Regions from separate parts of the Actinoplanes lobatus genome, predicted to be linked through region 1. Evidence: riboswitches for the same ligand, from Rfam matches in the RefSeq annotation. Region 1 holds a riboswitch; each other region holds the start of a gene.

The links. Region 1 has a riboswitch for cyclic di-AMP ahead of BJ964_RS41765 (LysM peptidoglycan-binding domain-containing protein). Riboswitches for the same ligand answer to the same signal wherever they lie in the genome.
Region 2: it holds a riboswitch for cyclic di-AMP, as region 1 does, so the genes downstream of both, BJ964_RS25200 (C40 family peptidase) here and BJ964_RS41765 (LysM peptidoglycan-binding domain-containing protein) in region 1, are expected to answer to the same signal.
Region 3: it holds a riboswitch for cyclic di-AMP, as region 1 does, so the genes downstream of both, BJ964_RS12245 (coiled-coil domain-containing protein) here and BJ964_RS41765 (LysM peptidoglycan-binding domain-containing protein) in region 1, are expected to answer to the same signal.

What each region holds. Positions count from the first base shown of each region.
Region 1 covers NZ_JACHNC010000001.1:9,158,674-9,161,933, forward strand. Annotated here, with positions in the region: gene BJ964_RS41755 (DUF6745 domain-containing protein) at 1-474, opposite strand, end outside; gene BJ964_RS41760 (hypothetical protein) at 486-803, opposite strand; gene BJ964_RS41765 (LysM peptidoglycan-binding domain-containing protein) at 866-1,417, opposite strand; cyclic di-AMP (ydaO/yuaA leader) riboswitch at 1,416-1,589, opposite strand; gene BJ964_RS41770 (GNAT family N-acetyltransferase) at 1,826-2,353, shown strand; gene BJ964_RS41775 (gluzincin family metallopeptidase) at 2,360-3,260, opposite strand, start outside.
Region 2 covers NZ_JACHNC010000001.1:5,493,409-5,496,668, forward strand. Annotated here, with positions in the region: gene BJ964_RS25190 (BlaI/MecI/CopY family transcriptional regulator) at 1-152, shown strand, start outside; gene BJ964_RS25195 (M56 family metallopeptidase) at 149-1,057, shown strand; cyclic di-AMP (ydaO/yuaA leader) riboswitch at 1,180-1,315, shown strand; gene BJ964_RS25200 (C40 family peptidase) at 1,333-2,319, shown strand; gene BJ964_RS25205 (MarR family winged helix-turn-helix transcriptional regulator) at 2,463-2,885, opposite strand; gene BJ964_RS25210 (epoxide hydrolase family protein) at 2,969-3,260, shown strand, end outside.
Region 3 covers NZ_JACHNC010000001.1:2,651,914-2,655,173, forward strand. Annotated here, with positions in the region: gene BJ964_RS12240 (glycoside hydrolase family 65 protein) at 1-241, shown strand, start outside; gene BJ964_RS12245 (coiled-coil domain-containing protein) at 296-1,312, opposite strand; cyclic di-AMP (ydaO/yuaA leader) riboswitch at 1,317-1,453, opposite strand; cyclic di-AMP (ydaO/yuaA leader) riboswitch at 1,661-1,796, shown strand; gene BJ964_RS12250 (coiled-coil domain-containing protein) at 1,795-2,829, shown strand; gene BJ964_RS12255 (ABC transporter ATP-binding protein) at 2,851-3,260, opposite strand, start outside.

The DNA of each region.
Region 1 (3,260 bases):
CAACTCGGCCTGAGCCTCGGCGAACCACTCCGGAATCTCCTGGCCCGGCCCGGCACCCACCGGCGGCCGCACCGCCTCCGAATCAGCACCCAGGCCCGGCCCAGCGCCCGCCAGCGAAGCCGCACCCAGGCCCAGCTCGGCTCCCGCTGGCGGCACCGCACTCGAGCCCGGCCCGGCACCCGCCTGCGGCGCCGCCGCGCCGGAAGGGGCGACGGCTGGGGGCGGTGATGTCGTGCCAGGAGCCTCCGGGATCGGGTCGACCGGCCCGGAGAGCAAGGCCGCGGCGGCTGCGGCCGCGCGGGGTGAGCCGAACCAGTAGATCCGCTCGGGTGGCTCGGCGCTGGCGAGACGGTATGCCTCCCGGACGCCCTCCTCCGCGGCGGCACGGTCGGCAGGGCCCGTCTCCATCGCCGCGGCCAGCCACTGGTCCTCGATCGCCGCGGCCATCGACTCCTGCGTGTGTGTCAGTCGCACAGCCCGCCCCCTCAGTCCGCGACCGGCCGGAAGGCGCCAGGAATGTACTCCCGCTGGCGCACCACCCGGTAGTGCCCGGCGGGCAGCGGGATCGGGCCGTGCTCCTCGTGGGTGACCCGGCCGTGCGCCGGGACCTCGAGGAACATCCGCTCCGGATCGTCGAGGTCGGCGAGTAGCACCAGGCCCGGGCCACCGACCACGTGCGCGTGGCCGGTGGCCTCACCGCGGGCCAGCACCATCCGCCCTCGCCGATCGCGTGGGACCGGTGCGCAGGCCGGGACATCGGCCTGCGGCACCGGAATGATCAGCACATCGCCCTGACGGAACATCCGGCCTCCCCGGCAGCATTTTCTCTGTCGCACGGGACGCTACCGAGGGGGTACGACACTTTTCAGAGGCGGATCCGCTGCCCCACGAAGATCAGGCCGGGGCTGGAGATGCGGTCCTTGTTGAGTGCGTAGAGCGTACGCCAACCGCCTTTGATCTTGAATTTGCGCGCGATCGAGGCGAGTGTGTCGCCGGAGCGGACCACATAGGTCTTGCCGCTCGGCTTCTTCGCGGCGGGCTTCTTCGCGCTGGACGTCTTCTTGTAGACGCCGGGCTTCTTTCCGCAGACCGGCCATGGGCTGAGCCCGCGCTTCTTGTGGAGCTTCTCGGCGATCGCGATCTGCTCGGCCTTGCTGGCCCTGTCGGCGGTCGGCGCGTACTTGGCGCCGCCGTTGGCCTTCCACGTGCTGCGGCTGAACTGCAGGCCGCCGTAGTACCCGTTCCCGGTGTTGATGTGCCACCGTCCGCCGGACTCGCACTTGGCGATGACATCCCAGTTGACCTGGCGGGCCGCGGCCTGAGCCGGGGCCGCCGGGCCGAGCAGGACGCCGGCTCCGGTCACCCCGGCGGTCACCAGACCGAGGGCAAGGCGCGTTCGTCTACCGATCCGAGACATGGATGATCCTCCACGCCTGCGAGGTGAGCTGTCGGGTTCGGGCAGAGTGGCCCGGCCGTTTCACGCACGGCTTCACCCCGAGGCGCGCCCGGCGCGCCGGAAAAAGTGGGTCCCCCGCTCCTGCCGTCGATTCGTGTCCGTGGGCGGCGGCAGGATTCGGCGGTCCGTCCACAGTGCCCGCCGTACGCGGGACGGCCCGACGGTATCCACGGTCGATGGATGAATACCAAGCCTCACGCCGGGGATAGTGACGTTCTTCTCAGTATTCGCCCGATTTGATCTTCATTTCGCCCAGAAATACCCGGCACAGGGGTTATTCCTGTTTAGAGCGGCTTTTCGTGCCTCATCAGGACCTGGTCCCCGGCCTGCGCATCGAGCCGGCGCCCGCTCCGGGCAGAATGTCCGGTCATGGAACCACCCGAGATGATCAACGCCGGTGACCTGGTCCTCAAGCGCTGGGAACCGGAGTGGGCCGCCGAACTCGCGGCCGCCGTCCAGGAGTCATTGCCCGAACTGCGCCCGTGGCTGCCGTTCGCGACCGACGACTACGGCGTCGACCAGGCCCGCGATTTCATCGGGCGCAACTTCGACGGCACCCAGTTCAACTACGCGATCTTCACGGCGGTCGGTGAGCTGATCGGCACGATCGGCCTGATGACGCGGATGGGGCCGGACGTCCTGGAGATCGGCTACTGGATGCGTACGCCGTATGCCGGCCGTGGCCACATGACGGCGGCCGTGCGGGTGATCACCCGGGTCGCCCTCACCCTGCCCGGTATCGAGCGGGTGGCGATCCGGCACGACCCGGCCAACGTGGCGTCGGCCGCGGTCGCCGCCAAGGCCGGTTTCGCCGAGACCGCCCGCGACGGCGACGACGTCATCCGCGAGTACCGCGGGGAGACGCGCTCCGGGGCGGGTGCCCCGCCCCGGAGGTAGGAATCGTCAGAGATGGGCGGCGGTGGTCGCGGAGCCGTTGGGGCGCGGGTCCGGGAGCAGACGGTCACGGGACGACGCCGCGGCGGAACCGCTGTCGTTGGCCTGGAAGCCGCACGACGCCAGCGTGTGCGGCCGCAGCAGCATCGAGGTCGGGACCGGGGCGATCTCCCGCCAGGCGAAGCACTCCCGGATGGTCTGCGCGTTCTCGCCGCCGCTGATCTCCCGGTCGGCGGCCAGGATGGCCCGCAGGATGCCGTGGTAGGTCATGAAGTCGGGCGAGATGGTGCTCCAGGTGGCCGCGAGCAGCCGGCCCAGGTAGTCGCGGGCCTGCAGCAGCGACTCCTTGAAGGCCTCCTCGTTACCGGTGTAGGCGGCCGTGAACTCGGCCTGGATCTCGTCGAGGTCCTGCGCGGTGCCGGGCAGGTTCGTCGACCGGATCCGCAGGTCGTCGCTGATCAGCTTCTTGGCGACCAGGTCGCGCTGGAAGATCTCGACCATGGTGTCGAAGATCGCCCCGGTGAGCGGCAGCGACCGGTCGTGCGGCTCCTCGCCCACGTCGGACATCCGCATGGCGTTGAACGCGACCCGGATCTCCCGGCTGTCGGACAGCTCCCCCACCCGGTCCAGGCCGTTGATGGTGAGCAGATTGCCCCGCGTCGACTCGAGCAGATGGTCGACGACCGAGTGGAAGTGCAGCGACGACACGATCGCCACCAGGTCACCGGCCGACTCGTGCATGCCGCCGTAGTCGATGCCGTCGTCCTGTTTGCTGGCCGGCGCCCCGACCTCGGCGAAGATGATGCTGTGCCCCAGTTCGTGGGCGAGCACGTCGAAGTTCTCACAGTACGGCCGGGTGTGGTCGATCGTCCCGTTCGGCGTCCGGCCGAAGCCGAATTCGAGGAACCCG
Region 2 (3,260 bases), 3.7 Mb from region 1:
AGACCCGCGAGGAGATGACCGCCGGTGTGATGCTGGACGCGCTGAGCGCCACGCCGGACCGGGATGCCGCGCTCGCCTACTTCGTCGGCCAGCTGCCACCGGAAGCGCTGAAGGCGGCCATCGAGAAGGCCGCCCGTAACATCGAGCGGTGACCGCCCTCCTGCTCGGCGCCCTCGGGCTGACACTGTCGCTTGCCGTGCCGAGGCTGCTGGCGAACGCCCGCTGGCCGGACCGCGCCCCGGTCGCCGCGGTGCTGCTCTGGCAGGCGCTGACCCTGACCGCCGTGCTCTGTGCGCTCGGGGTCGTGCTCGCCGCCCCGGAGGAGGTGGTCCGTGCGGCCGGCGCACGGCACCCGGAGACCGTCGCGGCGCTGCTGTTCTCCCTGGCGGTGGCCGCGACCATCGTGACCCGGCTGGTGGTCTCGCTCGTCAAGGTGACCTCCCGGGCCCGTGCCCGGCGCGACCGGCATCGCATGCTCGTCGACCTCCTTGATCGGGTGGAACGCCATGACGGGCTGAGCGGGGGAGAGGTGCGGGTGCTGGAGGCGCCCCTGCCGCTGGCCTACTGCGTGCCGGGCCGGAACCCGCGGGTGGTGCTCAGCGACGGCGTGCTCGACGTGCTCGACCGGGAGCAGATCGACGCCGTCCTCGCCCACGAGCGAGCCCACCTGCGGCACAAGCATGAACTGGTGATGGAGTCGTTCACGGCCTTCTATCAGGCCGTGCCCGGGCCGCTGCGGTCGAAGGCGCCGCTGGACGCCGTACACCTGTTGTTGGAGATGGTGGCCGACGATGCCGCGAGGCGCCGCGCCGGGCACGCGCCGCTGCGGGCCGCGCTGGCTCGTCTCGCCGACGCCGTCCCCTTGGCGGAGGAGGTGACCGCCGACCCGGAGGGTGAATCGCGGCGGCGGCGCCTGGCGCGGCTGGATCGTCCGGGCCGTAGCTCGACGGCCCTCGCGGTGGCCGGGACGGCAGCGGCCGCGGGCCTGTTGGTGTTACCCACAGTGATCGTCGTCGTGCCGTGGCTGGGGCGTGCACTGAATACCTGGCCATTTTAGTAACCCTCCGTATCGACAACTGTTCGTACAGTTCGGCGGGCTGTGCGACCTTCATTTGCCGGCATGATCCGAGTACGGTGGTCCCCGGTTCGGCAGCCCCCCATCGTCCATCCGGCCGATCTGGCGAACCACCGCCCAATCGCGACACGCGAACCGGGGACCCAGGTCAGTGGGGTGAAGCCGTGGCACCACGCCCGGCCGGGCATGCTTCCCGCCCGAACCCGTCAGCTAACCCGGTCGGCGGCTGAGTGGGAAGAAAGGACGACGCACACAACGTGAAACGCAATGGCGCGCGTCGCGCCGGCCTGCTGCGCATCCTGGTTTGCGCGCTCGCCGCGGCCGGCCTGGTGATCACGGGTCCGGTGGCGGCCCATGCCACTCCCTCGCCGTCCACCGTCGAGGGTCAGATCGACGAAGAGTGGAACAAACTCGAGCCCGTCATCGAGGATTACAACGCCAACCACACGAAGCTGACCAAGCTGCGGAAGCAGCAGAAGCAGCTGGCGAAGACGCTGACGCCGCTTCAGCTTCAGGTGGATGTCGCGATGGCGCAGGTGCGAGGTCTGGCGGTCGACGCCTACATGCAGGGCCCGCCGGGAAACCTCAACGCTCTGCTGAGTGGTGACCCGGACGGTCTGGTGGAGAAGCTCACGCTGCTCGACCAGCTCGCCCAGAACCAGGAGGCCTCGATCTCCAACGTCGCGAAGCTCCGCGACAAGTACGCCGCCGACAAGGCCAAGGTCGACCAGCTCGAGTCCGAGATCTCCGCCCGCGACACGGATCTCGGGACGAAGAAGACGGCGATCGAGAAGGAGATCACGAAGCTCCAGAAGCTCCGGATCCAGGCGTACGGCGACGCGAACATCGACGACGGCCCTCTGCGCACCGGCCCGTGCCCGGTCACGTACACCAACGACAAGGGTGGCCGTGCCGCGCAGAAGGCGTGCGACCTGATCGGCAAGCCCTATGTCTTCGGCTCCGAGGGGCCGGGCAGTTACGACTGCTCGGGCCTGACGAAGGAGGCGTGGGCCGCGGTCGGTGTGCACCTCGAGCACTACACGAAGGACCAGTGGGGCTCGGGCACAGCGGTGAGCCGGAGCGAGTTGAAGCCGGGTGACCTCGTCTTCTACTACTCCGACGTGCATCACGTCGCCATCTACATCGGTGGCGGTCAGGTGGTGCACGCTCCGCACACGGGAGACCATGTGCGGATGGCCACCATCGATCGGGGGCCCATCGCCGGCTATCGCCGACCGGGCTAGAAAACCCTCCGGGAAAGACCGCCGTCGTTTCGCGCCGGCGGTCTTTCTTTTGATTCCGTACGCCTTCGTGAACCGCCGTGGGCGACCCGCGAGCTCTCCGGTCCGTCCCGGCCGTGCCGCGCCCGCCGGGCGTGAGCGGCCCGTCACCCACCCGATCGATGGTGCTCCCACAGTCGCTGCAGCAGCCCGGTCAGCTGCTCGCGCTCGGGGCCGGACAGGGGCGCCAGCAGCTCGTCCTGGACCGCGTGCGCCCGCTCCGACAACTCCACGGCCCGCTCCCGCCCTCGCTCGGTGAGCCCGACGACGTTGCGCCGCCGGTCCGCCGGGTCGGGTGACCGCTGCACATAGCCCGCCGACTCCAGCTCGTTGAGCGCCCCGACCAGATCGCTCAGATAGATCCCGGTGCGGCGGCCGAGCGCCGCCTGACTGGCCGGACCGTCGGTGACCAGTGAGTGCAGCAGCCGGTAGTGGTAGCCCCGCGCCCCCACCGCCCCGAACCTCTCGACGATGATCCGGTGACCCTGCGCCGAGACCTGACTCAGCACCCAGCTTGGCAGCTCTTCCACGTAGCGATTTTAACATTGGGCTCTCTAACGTTGATGAATCTAACGTTGGACTTCTGAACGTTCGCCAGTCTAACGTTAGCCACATGAACGAATCCAGTCTCCGGGTCCCGCAATCCGAACTCGACGATCTGACCGCCCGGCTCGGCCGCACCCGGTGGCCCGACGCCGCACCCGGCGACTACGGCATCCGGCTCGACCGGGTCCGGGCACTCGCCGACCGCTGGCTCGGGTTCGACTGGCGGGCGCACGAGGCCGAGCTCAACGCCATCCCGCGGCAGGTCGTCGAGATCGGCGGCGACCGGATCCACCTCTTCCACGTCCGTTCGGCCGACCCCGGGGCCCTGCCTCTGGTGCTCACCCACGGCTGGCCCGGCT
Region 3 (3,260 bases), 6.5 Mb from region 1:
TCTGGAGTTCTCGCTGCTCTGGCGGGGTCTGCGGCTGCGCGTCAACGTGACCTCCGAAGAGGTGACCTACTCGCTGCGCAACGGCGGCGGGCAGGCCCGGCTCACGCTGATCCACCACGGCAAGGAGCTCGAGGTGACCCAGGTGCGACCGGTCACCATGCCGATTCCGGCCGCGGTGCCGCCGGGCCCGGCACCGGCCCAGCCGCACGGCCGCGCTCCGGTCCGGCGCGCGGTTCACTGAGCACATGAAAACGGCCCCCGCCCGGATGGGCGGGGGCCGTTCTCGTGAAGTCCGTCAGAGCATCGAGACGTGCACGTGGTCGGTGTGGTCACTGACCCCGTGGTATGTCTTCCAGCCCGAGGCCGGGAACCAGATCATCTTGTTCCAGATCACGTAGTAGATGCCGAGCTCGTCGGCGTTACGGACCAGGAACGCCATCAGGTTGTTGCCGTACCGGAATTCCTTGTCGGTGTCGTAGACCGAGAATCCGCTCTTCTGCAACGACCAGTCGCAGGCGCGGCCCTTGGGGTGTTCGAAGGGCCCGCCGTCACGGTGACAGCCGACGAAATTACTGAAGCCGGCCTTCTTGACTTCCTTGTACATGTGCAGCGTGCGCTTGGTGATGCAGCCGCCGGTGGTCGGGTCGTCCTCGGTGCAACCCTCCGAGGAGAATCCGCCGGAGCCGTTCCGCGGCGCCGGGGCGGCCTCCGGCGAGTCCGCCACCACGAGGCCCTTGGTCACCGAGTTGCCACCGACCAGCTGGAACGCCTTGTCGGCCGCGTCCTTCTGCTTCTTCATCACCGTGGCGTTCTGCTGCTGCGCCTTGACCTCGGCGTCCAGCTGCGCCTTGCTGTCCGAGATCTCGGTGATCGCCGCGTTGAGCTCGTGCAGCTTGGCGTCGTGCAGCTTGTTGATCTCTTCGAGGGAGACCGCCTTGGTCAGGAAGTCGCCCGAGTCCTGGGACCTGAGCAGGAAGCCCATGGCGCTCAGGTTGCCGGTCATGTACTGCTGCTTGGCGATCTGGTCGACCTCGGGGATCAGTGCGTCCCGCCGGGCCTCCGCCGCCTTGATCTGTGTGGCCAGTTTGGCCTGCGTCTTGGTGGACTGCGTCACCGCGGACTTCGCGGAGGCGTAGCGCCGGTTGGTCGACTCGATCACGTCGTTGAGAGTTGCGTCCTCGTCCTCCTCCTGTGCGGAGGATGAGGAGCCGCCTGGCTCGGCCGCGGCCGGAGTCGCGGGCGCCATGAACATCAGGGCGCTCACCAGCGGCGCCAGGGCAAGTATCAGCCACCGGCGGGGACTTGCTGCCATCAACAGTTCCTTCCGTGACACCGCCGACCGAGTTAGCTGACGGGTTCGGGACGGAAGCAATCCCTACCGCAAACTGCGCGGATACACCCCAGTGAACCTGGTTCCCCGGTTCGTCTCGCGACGATTGGGCGGCGGCCTGCCGGCAACTCGGGGGCGGTGCCGTCCTGGCAGGACCGGCGGCCAGTTTACCCGAGATATCGCCGTGGATCAGACCCCGGGAACCGCGAAAAGAGTTACCTCGCAAACACATTCCGTAATTGCAATCACCTGTCGTGTCGGGGCAATTGCGGTGCGTACGAGAACTGTCGATCTGTCGATCGAGTGGGTATGGTCGGTGCGGTTCCCGCGCGGGGGCCGCCGCCTAATCGCCGTCATCGGCGAGCCGGGGAACCAATATCTCCGGGGTGAATCCGCTACCAGCGGTAGGGATTTCCTTCGTCCCGAACCCGTCAGCTAACCCGGCCGGCGGCCGACGGAAGGAAATGCCTGTGCAGCAGAACACTGCGCAGCGATTAGCGGCGTTGCTGGCGCTGCTCGTCGCCGCGTGCGGATTGGCCGTCGTCGCGTCGCCGGCCACCGCGGCCCCCCGGCTGCTCGCCGCCCCCGGAGACACCGGGGACGACGGCGAGGGCGGATCGAAGTCCCTCATCGAACAACTCGAGAAGGCCTCCAGCGGCTACGTCGCGGCCAAGAAGAAGCTGAAGACCTCCAAGGAGCAGCAGACCAAGCTGACCTCGGAGCTCAAGCGCCTGGACACCGAGCTCGGGCCACAGCAGGAGCAACTCGATCTGATCGCCACGCAGGCGTACACCGCGGGCCGGGCCGGGCCGATGTCGGCCATGCTCGCCGCCGATTCGGCCGAGGGCTTCCTGGGCCGGGCCGAGACCCTGGCCATCGTGGCAGCCGACCAGAGCCGGGCGATCAACGGCCTGAAGACCACCCGCGAGGACCGGCAGAAGGCCAAGGACTCCATCGACATCGCGATCAAGGACCAGCAGAAGCAGGTCACCGTGATGGCGAAGCAGAAGGCCAAGGCCGAGGCGGCGCTCAAGGCGGCGAACCAGGGCTCGGACACCTCGTCCTCCTCCGACGGCGGCGGTAGTGCCGACGCGGAGCCGGGCCCGAGCGGGTCGAGCTGCAACCAGGACGACCCGACCGGCACCGGCGGCTGCATCACCGCGACCCTGCTGCACGCCTACAAGCAGGCCCGGGCGGACGGCTTCACCCGGTTCACCAAGTGCTGGCGTACGCAGAACAGCGGTGAGCACCCCAAGGGGCGGGCCTGCGACTTCTCCGCCGAGAAGGGCACCTTCGGCGGGGACGCCACGGGGGCCGACAAGACGTACGGCAACAACCTGGCGAACTACTTCATCAACAACGCCGACGACCTCGACGTCCTGTACGTGATCTGGTACCGCCGGATCTGGCTGCCGAGCAGTGGCTGGAAGTCGTACAGCGGGGCGGGTGGCGACCCGTCCAGCGACCACACCAACCACGTGCACCTGTCGGTCAACTGAACCACCGGGGGAGTGCGGGGCCTACCTGCGGGCGAAGGCCTCGTACTCCTTCATCACCTCGTCGGTCGGGCCGTCGGCGCGGATCGTGCCGGCCTCCAGCCAGATGCACCGCTCACAGGTGTCCCGGATCGACTGCTCGCTGTGGCTCACCAGGAACACCGTGCCGGCCTGGGCGCGCAGCTCCCGGACCCGGGCCTCGCTGCGCCGGCGGAACTTGGCGTCACCGGTGGCCAGCGCCTCGTCGATCAGGAGCACGTCGTGCTGCTTGGCGGCCGCGATCGAGAAGCGCAGCCGGGCCGACATGCCCGAGGAGTACGTCCGCATCGGCAGGGTGGCGAAGTCACCCTTGTCGTTGATGCCGGAGAACTCGATGATCTCGTCCTTCTTCGCCCTCACCTCGTCCGGCGACATGCCCATCGCGAGGCAGCCCA